3 regions of the Rhizobium sp. Leaf341 genome follow, and region 3 is predicted to be linked to each of the others. Evidence: predicted binding sites of a transcription regulator. Region 3 holds the regulator's gene; each other region holds the start of a gene.
What was found. Region 3 encodes LexA, which represses DNA repair genes until DNA is damaged. Its sites were predicted from a motif close to TGTTCNNNNTGTGTTCNG; they were not measured.
Positions count from the first base shown of each region.

Region 1: a site for LexA is predicted at 2,518-2,535, ahead of ASG03_RS05230 (DNA recombination protein RmuC). Genes of this name have one in related genera too.
Region 2: a site for LexA is predicted at 2,169-2,186, ahead of ASG03_RS12745 (ATP-dependent helicase). Genes of this name have one in related genera too.

Region 1 covers NZ_LMPE01000003.1:771,929-776,125, reverse strand. The annotation lists gene ASG03_RS05240 (hypothetical protein) at 1-198, opposite strand, end outside; gene ASG03_RS05235 (ribokinase) at 306-1,205, opposite strand; gene ASG03_RS05230 (DNA recombination protein RmuC) at 1,268-2,485, opposite strand; gene def (peptide deformylase) at 2,629-3,153, shown strand; gene fmt (methionyl-tRNA formyltransferase) at 3,209-4,144, shown strand; gene truA (tRNA pseudouridine(38-40) synthase TruA) at 4,145-4,197, shown strand, end outside.
Region 2 covers NZ_LMPE01000011.1:355,570-359,766, reverse strand. The annotation lists gene ASG03_RS12760 (hypothetical protein) at 1-250, opposite strand, end outside; gene ASG03_RS12755 (ABC transporter ATP-binding protein) at 323-1,393, opposite strand; gene ASG03_RS12750 (RbsD/FucU family protein) at 1,661-2,101, shown strand; gene ASG03_RS12745 (ATP-dependent helicase) at 2,247-4,197, shown strand, end outside.
Region 3 covers NZ_LMPE01000015.1:10,289-14,485, forward strand. The annotation lists tRNA gene ASG03_RS14990 (tRNA-Cys) at 1-2, shown strand, start outside; gene ASG03_RS15000 (hypothetical protein) at 692-979, shown strand; gene ASG03_RS15005 (hypothetical protein) at 1,229-1,468, opposite strand; gene lexA (transcriptional repressor LexA) at 1,797-2,513, opposite strand; gene ASG03_RS15015 (single-stranded DNA-binding protein) at 2,774-3,310, opposite strand; gene uvrA (excinuclease ABC subunit UvrA) at 3,642-4,197, shown strand, end outside.

The DNA of each region.
Region 1 (4,197 bases), on a different contig from region 3:
GTCCGCCACAGCGCGACCTTCGGCCTTCACCTGGGAAACGGCCTTCTTCGCGTAGGGAGCGGCGGCCTCATACGCTTCGGAGGCCTTGTCGAGCGTGTCGCTGTAGGCACGCGCGCTCTGCGACGAGACGATCTTCGTCAGACGTGCGACTTCGTCGCGCAGCGCGCGGACATCTTCATTCGAGGAATTCAAAGACATTTCGGGTTCTCCTTGTCGATCATCGGCTAAACTCCGACCGACAAGAATTGGTTCCGGTGCCGGCGGCGGGCCCGCACCCGTGGAAATCCGCAATTCTGTCACGGACCTCAGAGCGCAGCGTCGACCATGCTTGCCAACGGGATGGCCGGCTGAGCGCCCGGCTTCAGACAGGCAAGGGAGCCCGCAACAGCCGCTCGCCGCAAAGCCTTCTCGAACGACAGCCCGGCATCCAGTCCGGCGGCCAGATAGCCGCAGAACGTATCGCCTGCGCCCACCGTGTCGATCGGCTCGATCACGAGGCCTGCGGCCGTGTACATCTCGCCTTCATGCATGGCGATCACGCCGTCCGCGCCAAGGGTCACGATGACCGTCTGACCCGTTTCGGCGCTCAGCGCCTGGATGGCAGACTGGCGTTCCTCCGGCGAAAGCCGGTCCCGTCCGGCGAGACGTTCGAATTCGGTTTCGTTGGCCACCACGATGTCGGCCATGCGTCCGAGCGCCGCGGCATGCTCGGTCAGAGGCGCAATGTTGATGATCGAGCGCACGCCGCGCTCGCGGGCGGCAAGAAGTGCGCCTTCGACCGCCGCTGCCGGGACTTCCAGTTGCAGGACAAGGGTGTCCTGCGGCGTCATCGTCTCGATGGCGGCCAGCGCATCCGCCTCGTTGACTGTCCCGTTCGCGCTGGAGACGACGACAATCACGTTCTCGCCGTCGCCGCCGACCAGAATGTGGGCGGTGCCCGTCGGTTCGCTCGCGGTCTTTACCAGCGACAGATCGGTGCCTGCCTCCTTCATCAGGCCGAGCGCGGATTCGGCAAAGGAGTCCCAACCGACGGCGCCGGCCATGCGAACGCTGGCGCCGGCGCGTGTTGCGGCCAGTGCCTGGTTTGCCCCCTTGCCGCCGGCGGCTGTCGTAAAGCTGTTGCCCGTCACCGTTTCACCCGGTTTCGGCAAGCGTGCCGTGGTGGCGATAAGGTCCATGTTGATGGAGCCGAAGACGGTGATCATGCAGTGCCTCCCGAATACGCCGCATCCGGCGGCGTGTGTAAGCCGGACACTGCCCGACGGCCTCAGTCTTCGTCAACCACTCTGAGCTTCAGCGACCCGGCGCGGCTGCCGGGGGCTGGCGTCGATGGCGAAGCGCCACCTTCGGCCTGCTCGGACGCCGCGCTCCGATTCTCCTGGAGTTCCAGGGCTTCGATCTTCGCGCCCCGGCGCTTCAGCTTGTCGGAGGAGATCAGGATATCGTCGACATCCTTCTGTGTGGTGGTGAAATGGCCGTGCAGCTTGCGGACCCGCTCATCGAGACGCCCCAGATCCTCCATCAGCCGCACGACCTCCGCCTGGATCAGATGGGCCTGTTCACGCATGCGGTGGTCGCGCAGGATCGCCTGGATGACCTGGATGGACAGCAGAAGGAGCGACGGCGAAACGATGACGACGCGCGATCGATGCGCCTTCTGGACGATGCTCTCGAAATGCTCGTGGATGTCGGCAAAGATCGACTCGGACGGGACGAACAGGAAGGCCGTCTCCTGCGTCTCGCCCGGGATCAGGTATTTCCCGGCGATGTCCTTGATATGCACCTCAAGGTCACGGCGGAAAAGCAGCGACGCCTGCCGCTTGAGGTCGGGCGACTGTGCGGCCCGCATGGCGTTCCAGGCCTCCAAAGGAAACTTCGCGTCGATTGCCAGGCCGGGCTGGCCGTTCGGCATATGGATGATGCAGTCGGGTCGGGACGCGTTGGATAGCGTCGCCTGAAACGCGTAGGCTCCCTGCGGCAACCCATCGGCAATGATCGTTTCCATGCGCCCCTGTCCGAAGGCGCCGCGGGTCTGCTTGTTGGCGAGGATCTGCTGCAGTCCGGCCATGTCCTTGGCCAGCGACTGAATGTTCGTCTGCGCCGTGTCGATCACGGCCAGCCGTTCCTGAAGCGTGCGCAGGTTCTCGTGCGTCTGGCGTGTCTGCTCGGTGATCGAGGCGCCGATCCGTTGCGTCATGCCGTCGATACGCTGGTTGATTGACTGGTTCAGTTCGTACTGCCGCGTGCCGAAGATGTCGGCGATGGCGGCGATTCGCCCCTGCATTTCGGTTTGCGCCTGAATGAGCGCCGCCATCTGCGCCTGCGCCGTCTCCGACGTCCGGGCAGCGCGCCGGCGAAGACCGGCGACGATCGCAAGACAGACGACGGCCGCCAGGCCGACAAAGAGCCAGGCGATGATGGTCGGAGAGAGGCCTGTTGCAGACGAGACGGCCAGCAGCGTATCCAGCGGAGAGATGGAGGTCATGGCCGAACCCTAGCAAAATTCACGGCAAAGACCAGATCAAATCATGAACATCTCCGCCGTCGTTGGTGGTTTCTGCGCGAAAATGCCGGTAAATCGCGCCGCGGCGAATTCCATACCCCGAAAAGATCGGCTATCACCACGCCATGACGATCAAGCCTCTTATCATCCTTCCCGATCCCTTGCTCCGCCAGATATCCGCGCCCATTGAGCGGATCGACGACGATGTTCGACGCATGGCCGACGACATGCTGGAAACCATGTACGACGCCCCCGGCATCGGGCTCGCGGCAATCCAGGTCGGCCTTCCCCGCCGCATGCTGGTGATCGACATCGCCAAGGAGGGCGAAGAGAAGGCACCCCAGGTCTTCATCAACCCGGAAATCCTGACATCGTCGGACGAGCGGTCGGTCTACGAGGAAGGTTGCCTGTCGATTCCCGACTATTACGCAGAGGTCGAGCGGCCGGCCGGCATTACGCTGCGATATCTCGATCGCGACGGTCATCCGCAGGAAATTGCGGCCGATGGCCTTCTCGCCACTTGTCTGCAGCATGAGATCGACCACTTGAACGGTGTGTTGTTCATCGATCATATCTCCAAGCTGAAACGCGAGATGGTGGTGCGCAAGTTTACCAAGGCCGCCAAGACCCGCGGTTCGAAAACCATCTGATCGACGCGGGCCGCCGTCAGCCGCGGGCCCGACCGCGCTCTTGAGGGAGGCCATCATGTCGCTGCGCATCATCTTCATGGGAACGCCGGACTTTTCCGTGCCGACGCTCGCCGCGCTCGCGCAGGCCGGGCACAAGATTGCCGCCGTCTACACGCAGCCGCCGCGTCCCGGTGGCCGTCGCGGGCTCGACCTGCAGAAGTCTCCCGTGCATCAGGCTGCAGAACTGCTCGGCATCGAGGTCCGCACGCCACTCAACTTCAAGGCCGAGGAAGATCGGCAGGCATTTCGCGCACTCGATGCCGATGTCGCCGTGGTGGTCGCTTATGGCCTGCTTCTACCGGAAGCCATCCTGTCGGGCACGCGGCTCGGCTGCTACAATGGCCACGCGTCTCTCCTGCCGCGCTGGCGCGGTGCGGCGCCTATCCAGCGCGCGATCATGGCGGGCGACCGTGAAACCGGCATGATGGTGATGAAGATGGAGAAGGGCCTGGATACCGGCCCCGTCGCCCTTACCAGTCTCGTCACCATCGGCCCGGATATGACGGCAGGCGACCTGCACAACACACTCATGGTGCGCGGCGCAGCGCTGATGCGCGACGCGATGGAGAAGCTGGAAGCGGACGAACTGCCGCTGACCCCGCAGCGCGACGAGGGCGTTCTCTACGCGGCAAAGATCGCCAAGGGCGAAACACACATCGATTTCACCAAGCCGGCGCAGGAGGTTCATGACCACATTCGCGGCCTGTCGCCCTTTCCGGGCGCGTGGTTCGAGCTCGACGTCGCCGGCAAGCGCGAACGCGTCAAGGTTCTCGCGTCCACGGTGGAGACGGCGCGCGGCGAGACGGGGACGGCCGTTTTCGACGACCTGACGATCGCCTGCGGGGACGGCTCGATCCGTCTGACGCGGTTGCAGAAGGCCGGCGGCAAGGTCTTGCCCGCCGACGAATTCCGGCGCGGCACGCCGATCCCCGCCGGCACGAGGCTTCTCTGAATGCCTCGCTTTCGACTGCTTGTTGAATATGACGGGTCGTCCTACGTCGGCTG
Region 2 (4,197 bases), on a different contig from region 3:
TGGTCGCCTCAAGACACATCTCGCCGACCTTCTGCCAGTCGGCATCCGTCGGCGAGCCCTTGCCAACGCCCGGGATCTGCAGCAACTGGCTGCGGAACGCGGTGTCCTGCGCAAACGCTTCGCCGAAGCCGCCGAGCCCATCGAGCATCGTGCTGGCGGCGGCGACGGCGCCGAGGCTTGCCCCCGTCTTGAGAATGGCGCGTCGGCTCAGGCCGATCGCCATCATGCGTTCGAAGTCACTGACTTTCATGATGGTCTCCTCCCATGTGAACAATCCGCCACGTTTCGTGGCACGCCGGCGCACCCGCCCAGGAGCGCCGGTCTATCGCAATCCGCCGAGCCGCAGGCCGGATGCACCGTCGAAAAGGTGCACCAGTGCAGGGTTCGGGGTCATGGCGATGACCTGATCGGTGTTTCCTTCCACCCGGTCACGGAACACGCCGATGATCTTCTGCTGCCCGAGACGGGCAAAAACCTGCGTTTCCGAGCCCGTGGACTCGATCACCGAAATCCTCGCCTCCACCGGTCCGCCGAGCGTAAAGTGCTCGGGCCGAATTCCGTAGTAAGCCGGCTGCCCGTCGGAACCTGCCGGAATCGCGCTCAGCGGCAGGACGATCCCTTCGTCCGTCTCGAAGTTTGGTGTCGCGCCGGCACGGATGCGGCCCTTGATGAGGTTCATCGAGGGCGAGCCGATGAAGCCGGCCACAAAGATGTTCGCCGGCCGGTCGTAGAGTTCCAGCGGCGAGCCGATCTGCTCGACGCGCCCGTCCCGCAGCACCACGATGCGATCCGCCATCGTCATGGCTTCCACCTGGTCGTGCGTCACGTAGATCATCGTCGTGGCGAGGCGTCGCTGCAGTTCCTTGATCTCGGCCCGCATCTGCACGCGCAGCTTGGCGTCGAGGTTGGACAGCGGTTCGTCGAACAGGAAGACCTTGGGATCGCGCACGATCGCCCGTCCCATTGCGACCCGCTGTCGCTGACCGCCGGAAAGCTGGCGTGGGTAGCGGGCAAGGTAGGGAACGAGATCGAGGATCTCGGCGGCCTTGCGGACGCGCGCCTCGATCGTCGCCTTGTCGTCTCCCCGCATCTTCAGGGCAAAGCCCATGTTATCGGCCACGGTCTTGTGCGGGTAGAGCGCGTAGCTCTGGAACACCATAGCGATATCGCGATCCTTCGGCGGAAGGTCGTTGACGACCTTGCCATCGATGCGGATGTCGCCCGAGGAAATCGGCTCGAGGCCAGCCACCATGCGCAGCAATGTGGACTTTCCGCAGCCGGAAGGCCCGACCAGGACCACAAACTCGCCGTCCGGTATCTCCACCGACACGCCATGGATCACGGCGAGGCTGCCATAGGCCTTGCCGACATTTTCAATGTTCATCGACGCCAAAGGGGGGCCTCCTACCCACTTTCGCTGTGCACTCCCTCACAGCCCGACGCCAGCAGCGCCGTTCATCGGTAACTTCACACACAATAATATTCTTGTAAATTGGTATTCGTGGGCTGTGCTCCGATTTGTTGCAATGTGCATTTCATCGTCCCGGCTAGCCATGCAGACGCCAAGATAACGTCTATTCCGACGCCATTTCAAACAAAGAGGCTTGGCGACATCACAAAATGCAGTATCTTTGTGAAGTGAGGCGAGGGAGGAGAGCGCATGCTCAAGGGAATCGATCCGGTGATCCACGCGGATCTCATGCACGCGATGATGCAGATGGGCCATGGAGACGACCTCGTCCTGTGCGACATCAATCATCCCGCCGCAACCATTGCGGCCCAGACGACCTATGGCCGCCTTCTAGACGTGTCGGGTTGCGGACTGACGGCGGCGGCGCGCGCGATCCTCACCCTGTTCCCGCTCGATACCTTCATCGAGCGTCCCGTGAGCCGCATGCAGGTCGTCGGGCGTCCCGAGGCGCGCGTCCCGATCTTCGATGCCATGCAGAAGGTGATGGATGAATCTCAGGGCCGACCCGTCCTGATGGAGGCGCTGGAGCGCTTCGCCTTCTACGAGGCCGCCAAGCGATCCTTCGTCATCGTGCGGACGTCCGATCCCGGGCCCTATGGCTGCTTCATCTTCAAAAAGGGCGTGATCTGACACGACGATTGCGCCGACGGCAGGCGCGCGTCCGCGGAGGACTGTTCAAGCTTTTCCCCGGCTGATATGTTCGTTATTTGTTCCGAATGCCCTGGCGTGCCGATTCTGCGCCGGGTCTCGGAGCGGACGGAACAGGGAAGACGGCATGGTGGCGGCAGCCTATCTGGATGCGTTGAACGAGCGGCAGCGCCAGGCCGTCGAGCACGGGATCGTTTCCGGCGTAACCTCGTCCGAGACGGTCGCGGGCCCGCTCCTGATCATCGCCGGCGCGGGGTCCGGAAAGACGAACACGCTTGCACATCGCGTCGCCCATCTCATCGTCCACGGCGCCGATCCGAGACGTATTCTTCTCCTGACGTTTTCGCGCCGCGCTGCGTCTGAGATGGCAAGGCGGGTCGAACGCATCTGCCGAAAGGTGCTCGGAGCCAATGCCGGCGTGCTCACGGACGCGCTTGCCTGGTCCGGCACCTTCCATGGCATCGGTGCGCGTCTGCTGCGGATCTATGCGGAGCAGATCGGCCTCGACATCGACTTCACCATTCACGATCGCGAAGACAGCGCCGACCTGATGAACCTCGTGCGCCACGAACTCGGCTTCTCCAAGATGGAAAGCCGGTTCCCGACAAAGGGCACCTGTCTCTCGATCTATTCTCGGGTCGTGAATTCGCAGACGCCGCTCGCGGAGGTGCTGCGCCTGCATTTTCCGTGGGTCGCGGGATGGGAGGCGCAGCTAAAAAGCCTGTTTGCCGCTTACGTCGCCGCGAAACAGGCCCAGAACGTGCTCGATTACGACGATCTGCTGCTGTACTGGGCGCAGATGGTGTCGGACCCCGATCTGGCGCAGGATATCGGAGAGCGGTTCGACCATGTCATGGTCGACGAGTACCAGGATACGAACCGCCTGCAGGCCTCTGTGCTGATGGCGCTCAAGCCTGGCGGGCGCGGTCTGACCGTGGTTGGCGACGACGCCCAGTCCATCTATGCGTTCCGGGCAGCGACCGTGCGCAACATTCTCGATTTTCCCGGTTCTTTCAGCCCGGCGGCCGACGTGATCACGCTCGACCGCAATTATCGTTCGACGCAGACCATTCTCGCCGCGGCCAACGGCGTCATCGACCTTGCACGCGAGCGCTTCACCAAGAACCTGTGGACGGAACGTCACTCGGCCGAGCGGCCCAGGTTGGTGACCGTCAAGGACGAGACCGACCAGGCCGGTTTCATCGTGGAGCAGATCCTTGCCAATCGTGAGACGGGGATGACGCTGAAGCAGCAGGCGGTGCTTTTTCGCTCGTCGCATCACAGCGGACCTCTGGAGGTGGAACTGACGCGGCGCAACATCCCCTTCGTGAAATTCGGGGGGCTCAAGTTTCTCGACAGCGCGCATGTGAAGGACATGCTGGCCGTCCTCCGGTTTGCACAGAACCCGCGCGACCGGGTTGCCGGCTTTCGCCTGCTGCAACTGCTGCCGGGCGTGGGGCCGCAGACGGCGGGCAGGATCCTCGACGTCATCGCGACGGATCCCGAACCGCTTGCGGCGATGGCCGAAATTCCTGCGCCGCCGCGCACGGGAGCCGATTGGAGCCCCTTTCTCGCCATGCTGGAGAGCCTGCGGAAGGCAGGACAGGGTTGGCCGGCCGATCTCGGGCTCGCGCGGCTGTGGTACGAGCCGCATCTCGATCGCCTTCACGAGGATGCCGAGACCCGCAAGGCCGACCTTCTGCAACTCGAACAGATCGCCGGAGGCTATGCTTCGCGGGAGCGGTTCCTGACCGAGCTGACGCTCGATCCGCCGGATGCCACCAGCGACCAGGCCGGAGTGCCGCTGCTGGACGAGGATTATCTCATCCTATCGACGATCCACTCGGCGAAGGGACAGGAGTGGCGCTCGGTCTTCATGCTGAACGTGGTCGACGGCTGCATCCCGTCCGATCTGGGAACCGGAACCACGCAGGAAATCGAGGAAGAGCGCCGTCTTCTTTACGTCGGAATGACGCGCGCGAAGGACAGCCTTTCGCTGATCACGCCACAGCGCTTCTTTACGCACGGGCAGAATCCGCAGGGCGATCGCCATGTCTATGCGGGTCGCACCCGCTTCA
Region 3 (4,197 bases):
CATTCTCACCCGCTTCTCCCCTATCTGTCTGATCAAGCAACCTGTTTTCCACAGGCGCGGCAATCTTGAGGTTCAGCGGTTACCCTGGCGAGCTCCGGTTGGCTGATGTCGCTCTCCCGGTGAACGTCGTGTTGCGCAGTGGCGTAGCCCCAAGGCCGCACCTTGATCAACCTAGCCATTTGAAGCTTCATGATGACGGAGATACTTATCCCGAGCAACATCGTCCAGGGCGAGCACTGCATATGGCGGTGATGGGGAGTGGACGGATGTTTCGACTTCTGTCAGAAGGACCTCGGACGCGACTGCCGCTGGTTCTAGAGCGGGGTCGGGCGACAGATTGACGTCACGTCGCTGCCACGAGGTTACGGCGGCCGTCCAAATTTTCCAATGGTAACGACAGAGCCGTCGCCTCAGGCAGCTGCGGCCGCCGTGACGAGGGTGCGCCTCTCTCCCCTTTGCCGTTCAGTGCATCTTTCCCGCATCATCGCCTTGAAATCCCTAGGGATCACTCCGCGTAGGTTACACGCCGTTAAATCGGTGGCAGGCGTCAGATTCCCGTTGAACCCGCTTAAGCCATCGCTATTCTTCATTTAGCGTCCACGAACGGACGCCACAGAGATTCCTTGGGGGGATAAACACAATGTTGACACTGGCACGGCTGACAGGCGCGCTTGTTTTGGGCACGATTTTGATGTCCGGAACGGCACAAGCGGAAGATCTCGTCTTCTCGCTCAAAAACGGCACGCAATCCGTCCTCACGCGGTTCTACACGTCGCCCGTCGGCGTCAGCGAATGGGAAGGTGACGTATTCGGCGAGCAGGTTCTCAATCCGGGCGAGACCATCGAACTGACGATCGCAGATGGTCGCGATGTTTGCGATTATGACATGCGGTTCGAGTTCGAAGAGGGATCGAACCTCGCAACGACGGAAGACAAACAGAACCTCTGCGAGATGGGATCCTACACGATCCACGAGTGACCGAGGTCTGGTCGCGCCGCGCCATGCTTGCGCGGCCTTTCCGGCACTCCGGAGCAGCCTGGCGTCTCTGTTAGAGGGAGCTGGCTGCTCCGACGGTGGTCATCGGGACACTGTTGCCAAGGTCGTTGTTGGCATATTTGATCACGAGGATACTGAGGACGGATGCAAGCATCCCGACGAAAATCATTCTCATAGACATGATCCTTTGCGCAAAAGCGCGGAAAAAGTGGGGCCGCGAGGTCGGCCTTCTCAGTCGAAATCACCGATCCGACCGTGCTGTTCCAGAACGACGGATGGCTCGCACTCTCCGATCGCCACGCGTCCGCGCCTGGAGAGGGCAATCGTCCCGGCGTGCGTTTCCGCCAGCCGACCCGCCAACTGCCGTGCAGCGTCGGCACTTTCGGCCATGATCGGTTCGCGTGACTGAGAGACCTCGCCCTCGTTCACATCGAAGACCAGGACTTCAAAACTTTCCGTTGTTCCCGGCATCTCGGTCTCCGCAGCATTCGGACGGTTAACGCGGCCGCCTGCAACCGGTTCCACAGTCCCGTCACACGACTCAATCGATAGGAGAACGGCACTGTCGCTCGGCGACAGGCTTTGGCCACCACGTACCGAAACGCAACTGCTAGCCTGATCCCGTGGAACGTTCATACGACCAAGGACGCGAGACGAAACCGCACGCACAACATCACGCGCGCGCTTTCGCGACACGACGACCGGGAGCGAACCCATCGCACCAGCGGCCATCTTGCTCGGTCAGCGATACCGGTCGCCGATTTCTGTCCGACGTGGTGCGGTCAGGTGTGCGTGGATTTTACTGATAGCGGCGAATCAAGCCGACAAGCTTTCCTTGAACCTTGACACGGTCCGGTCCGAAAATGCGGGTCTCATAGGCGGGATTTGCTGCTTCCAGGGCCACGGACGCTCCTTTGCGTCGGAAGCGCTTCAAGGTCGCCTCTTCGTCATCGACCAGCGCAACGACGATCTCACCGGGGCTCGCGCTGTTGGCGTTCCGAATGATCACGGTGTCGCCATCGAGAATACCGGCATCCACCATGGAGTCCCCGCGGACCTCCAGGGCGTAATGTTCGCCGCTGCCCAGCATGAAGGCGGGTACGGCAATGTCATGCGTGTTGTTCTGAATGGCGGAGATCGGAACCCCCGCCGCGATGCGGCCCATGACAGGAACCGATACGCTGTTGTCGTTTCCCACCGCCAACGGCGGCGTCAGCGGTGTCTCCGAAGCGGGAGCCGGACGGCTTCCCTGGATGACGCTGGGCGTAAAGCCGCGCTTCGGCGGAGTGGACGCGAGATAGGCGTCCGGCAATTTGATCACCTCCAGCGCGCGCGCCCTGTTCGGCAGACGCCGGATGAAACCCCGCTCCTCGAGCGCCGTGATGAGACGATGGATGCCGGACTTGGATGCCAGCTCGAGGGCATCCTTCATCTCGTCGAACGACGGCGGGACACCCGATTCCTTCATGCGCTCATGAATGAAAATCAGCAATTCTTGTTGCTTGCGGGTCAGCATGATCAATCGACTCCAGAGTCACGAAACAAAGCAAGAACAGTGTTATATGTTCCTCATGTGTTCTGCAAGTCCCATTCCGCCTAACTCAACTGTCGTCGGCTCGCTTCCCGCTATTTCCATCAGCTTTTTTCTTGGTTTGGAGGCGCTTCTGGCACGATACGATCTCTCGATCGCGCAGAGGCCAAGCATCATACAGAAACGCCGTCGCGAAGACATTCGCAACGGCGAAAACTGTTCGATCGTGATAATCGGAAACGGAATCAGAACGGAATATCGTCGTCCAGATCCCGCGAGAAACCACCGCTAGATCCGCCGGCACCCCCGCCGGACCGGCCGCTGGAAGACGACGCCGGACGGTCGTAGTCGTCGCCATAGTTCGGGCCGCTGCTGCCGCCGTAATCGGCGCCACCGCGGCTTCCGCCGCCTCCACCGCCGCCGCCGCCGTCACGTCCGTCCAGCATGGTCAGCGTCGAATTGAAGCCCTGGAGCACCACTTCGGTGGAATAACGGTCGTTGCCGTCCTTGTCCTGCCACTTGCGTGTCTGCAACGCGCCTTCGAGGTAAAGCTTCGCGCCCTTCTTCACATACTGTTCGACGACTTTGCAGAGACCCTCGTTGAAGACGACAACCGTGTGCCATTCGGTCTTCTCGCGCCGCTCGCCGGAATTCCTGTCCCGCCAGCTTTCGGAGGTGGCGATGCGCAGGTTGGCAATCGGCTTGCCGTCCTGCGTCCGCCGGATTTCCGGGTCCGCACCGACATTTCCGATGAGGATCACCTTGTTTACGCTACCAGCCATCTCTTTGTCCTGTCTCCTGAACGCGGCTCGACCATCCGCAGTGTGCCGGAAGCCTACGCTTTTCGACGTGGCTTTTCGCCCCCGGCCGGCGGCAATCCACAGTTTGCAAATTTGTTCTTTATTTGTTCTAGGTGTTCGCTATGATCCTGTCAATCGAGCGACGCGCCAGACGGGTCGTGCGGGTTCGCAAGACGGACCGCGCGTTCCCTTCCGGCCGCCATCCGTCCGGCGGATTGCTTCAGCGTGGAATTTCGGTTTCGCGCGACGCCGGCTCGACATATGAAGTATCGATCTTAAGTAATGGCTTCGTCCCCACACAGAGCATCCTACCATGAGCGAATTCAAGACCATTTCGATCCGCGGTGCGCGGGAGCACAATCTCAAGGGGGTTGATCTAGACCTCCCGCGCAACAAGCTGATCGTGATGACCGGCCTTTCGGGGTCGGGAAAATCGTCGCTCGCATTCGATACCATCTATGCGGAGGGGCAGCGCCGCTATGTCGAGAGCCTCTCGGCCTACGCGCGCCAGTTCCTTGAAATGATGCAGAAGCCGGATGTGGATCTGATCGAGGGCCTCTCGCCGGCGATCTCGATCGAGCAGAAGACGACGTCCAAGAATCCGCGTTCCACCGTGGGGACGGTGACGGAAATCTACGACTACATGCGGCTGCTCTTCGCGCGCGTCGGCGTTCCCTATTCACCGGCGACCGGCCTGCCGATCGAAAGCCAGACGGTCAGCCAGATGGTCGACCGGATCCTGGCAATGGAGGAAGGTGCCCGCCTCTACATCCTCGCGCCGATGATCCGGGGCCGGAAGGGGGAGTACAAGAAAGAGCTCGCCGAGCTGATGAAGAAGGGCTTCCAGCGTGTGAAGGTCGACGGCCAGT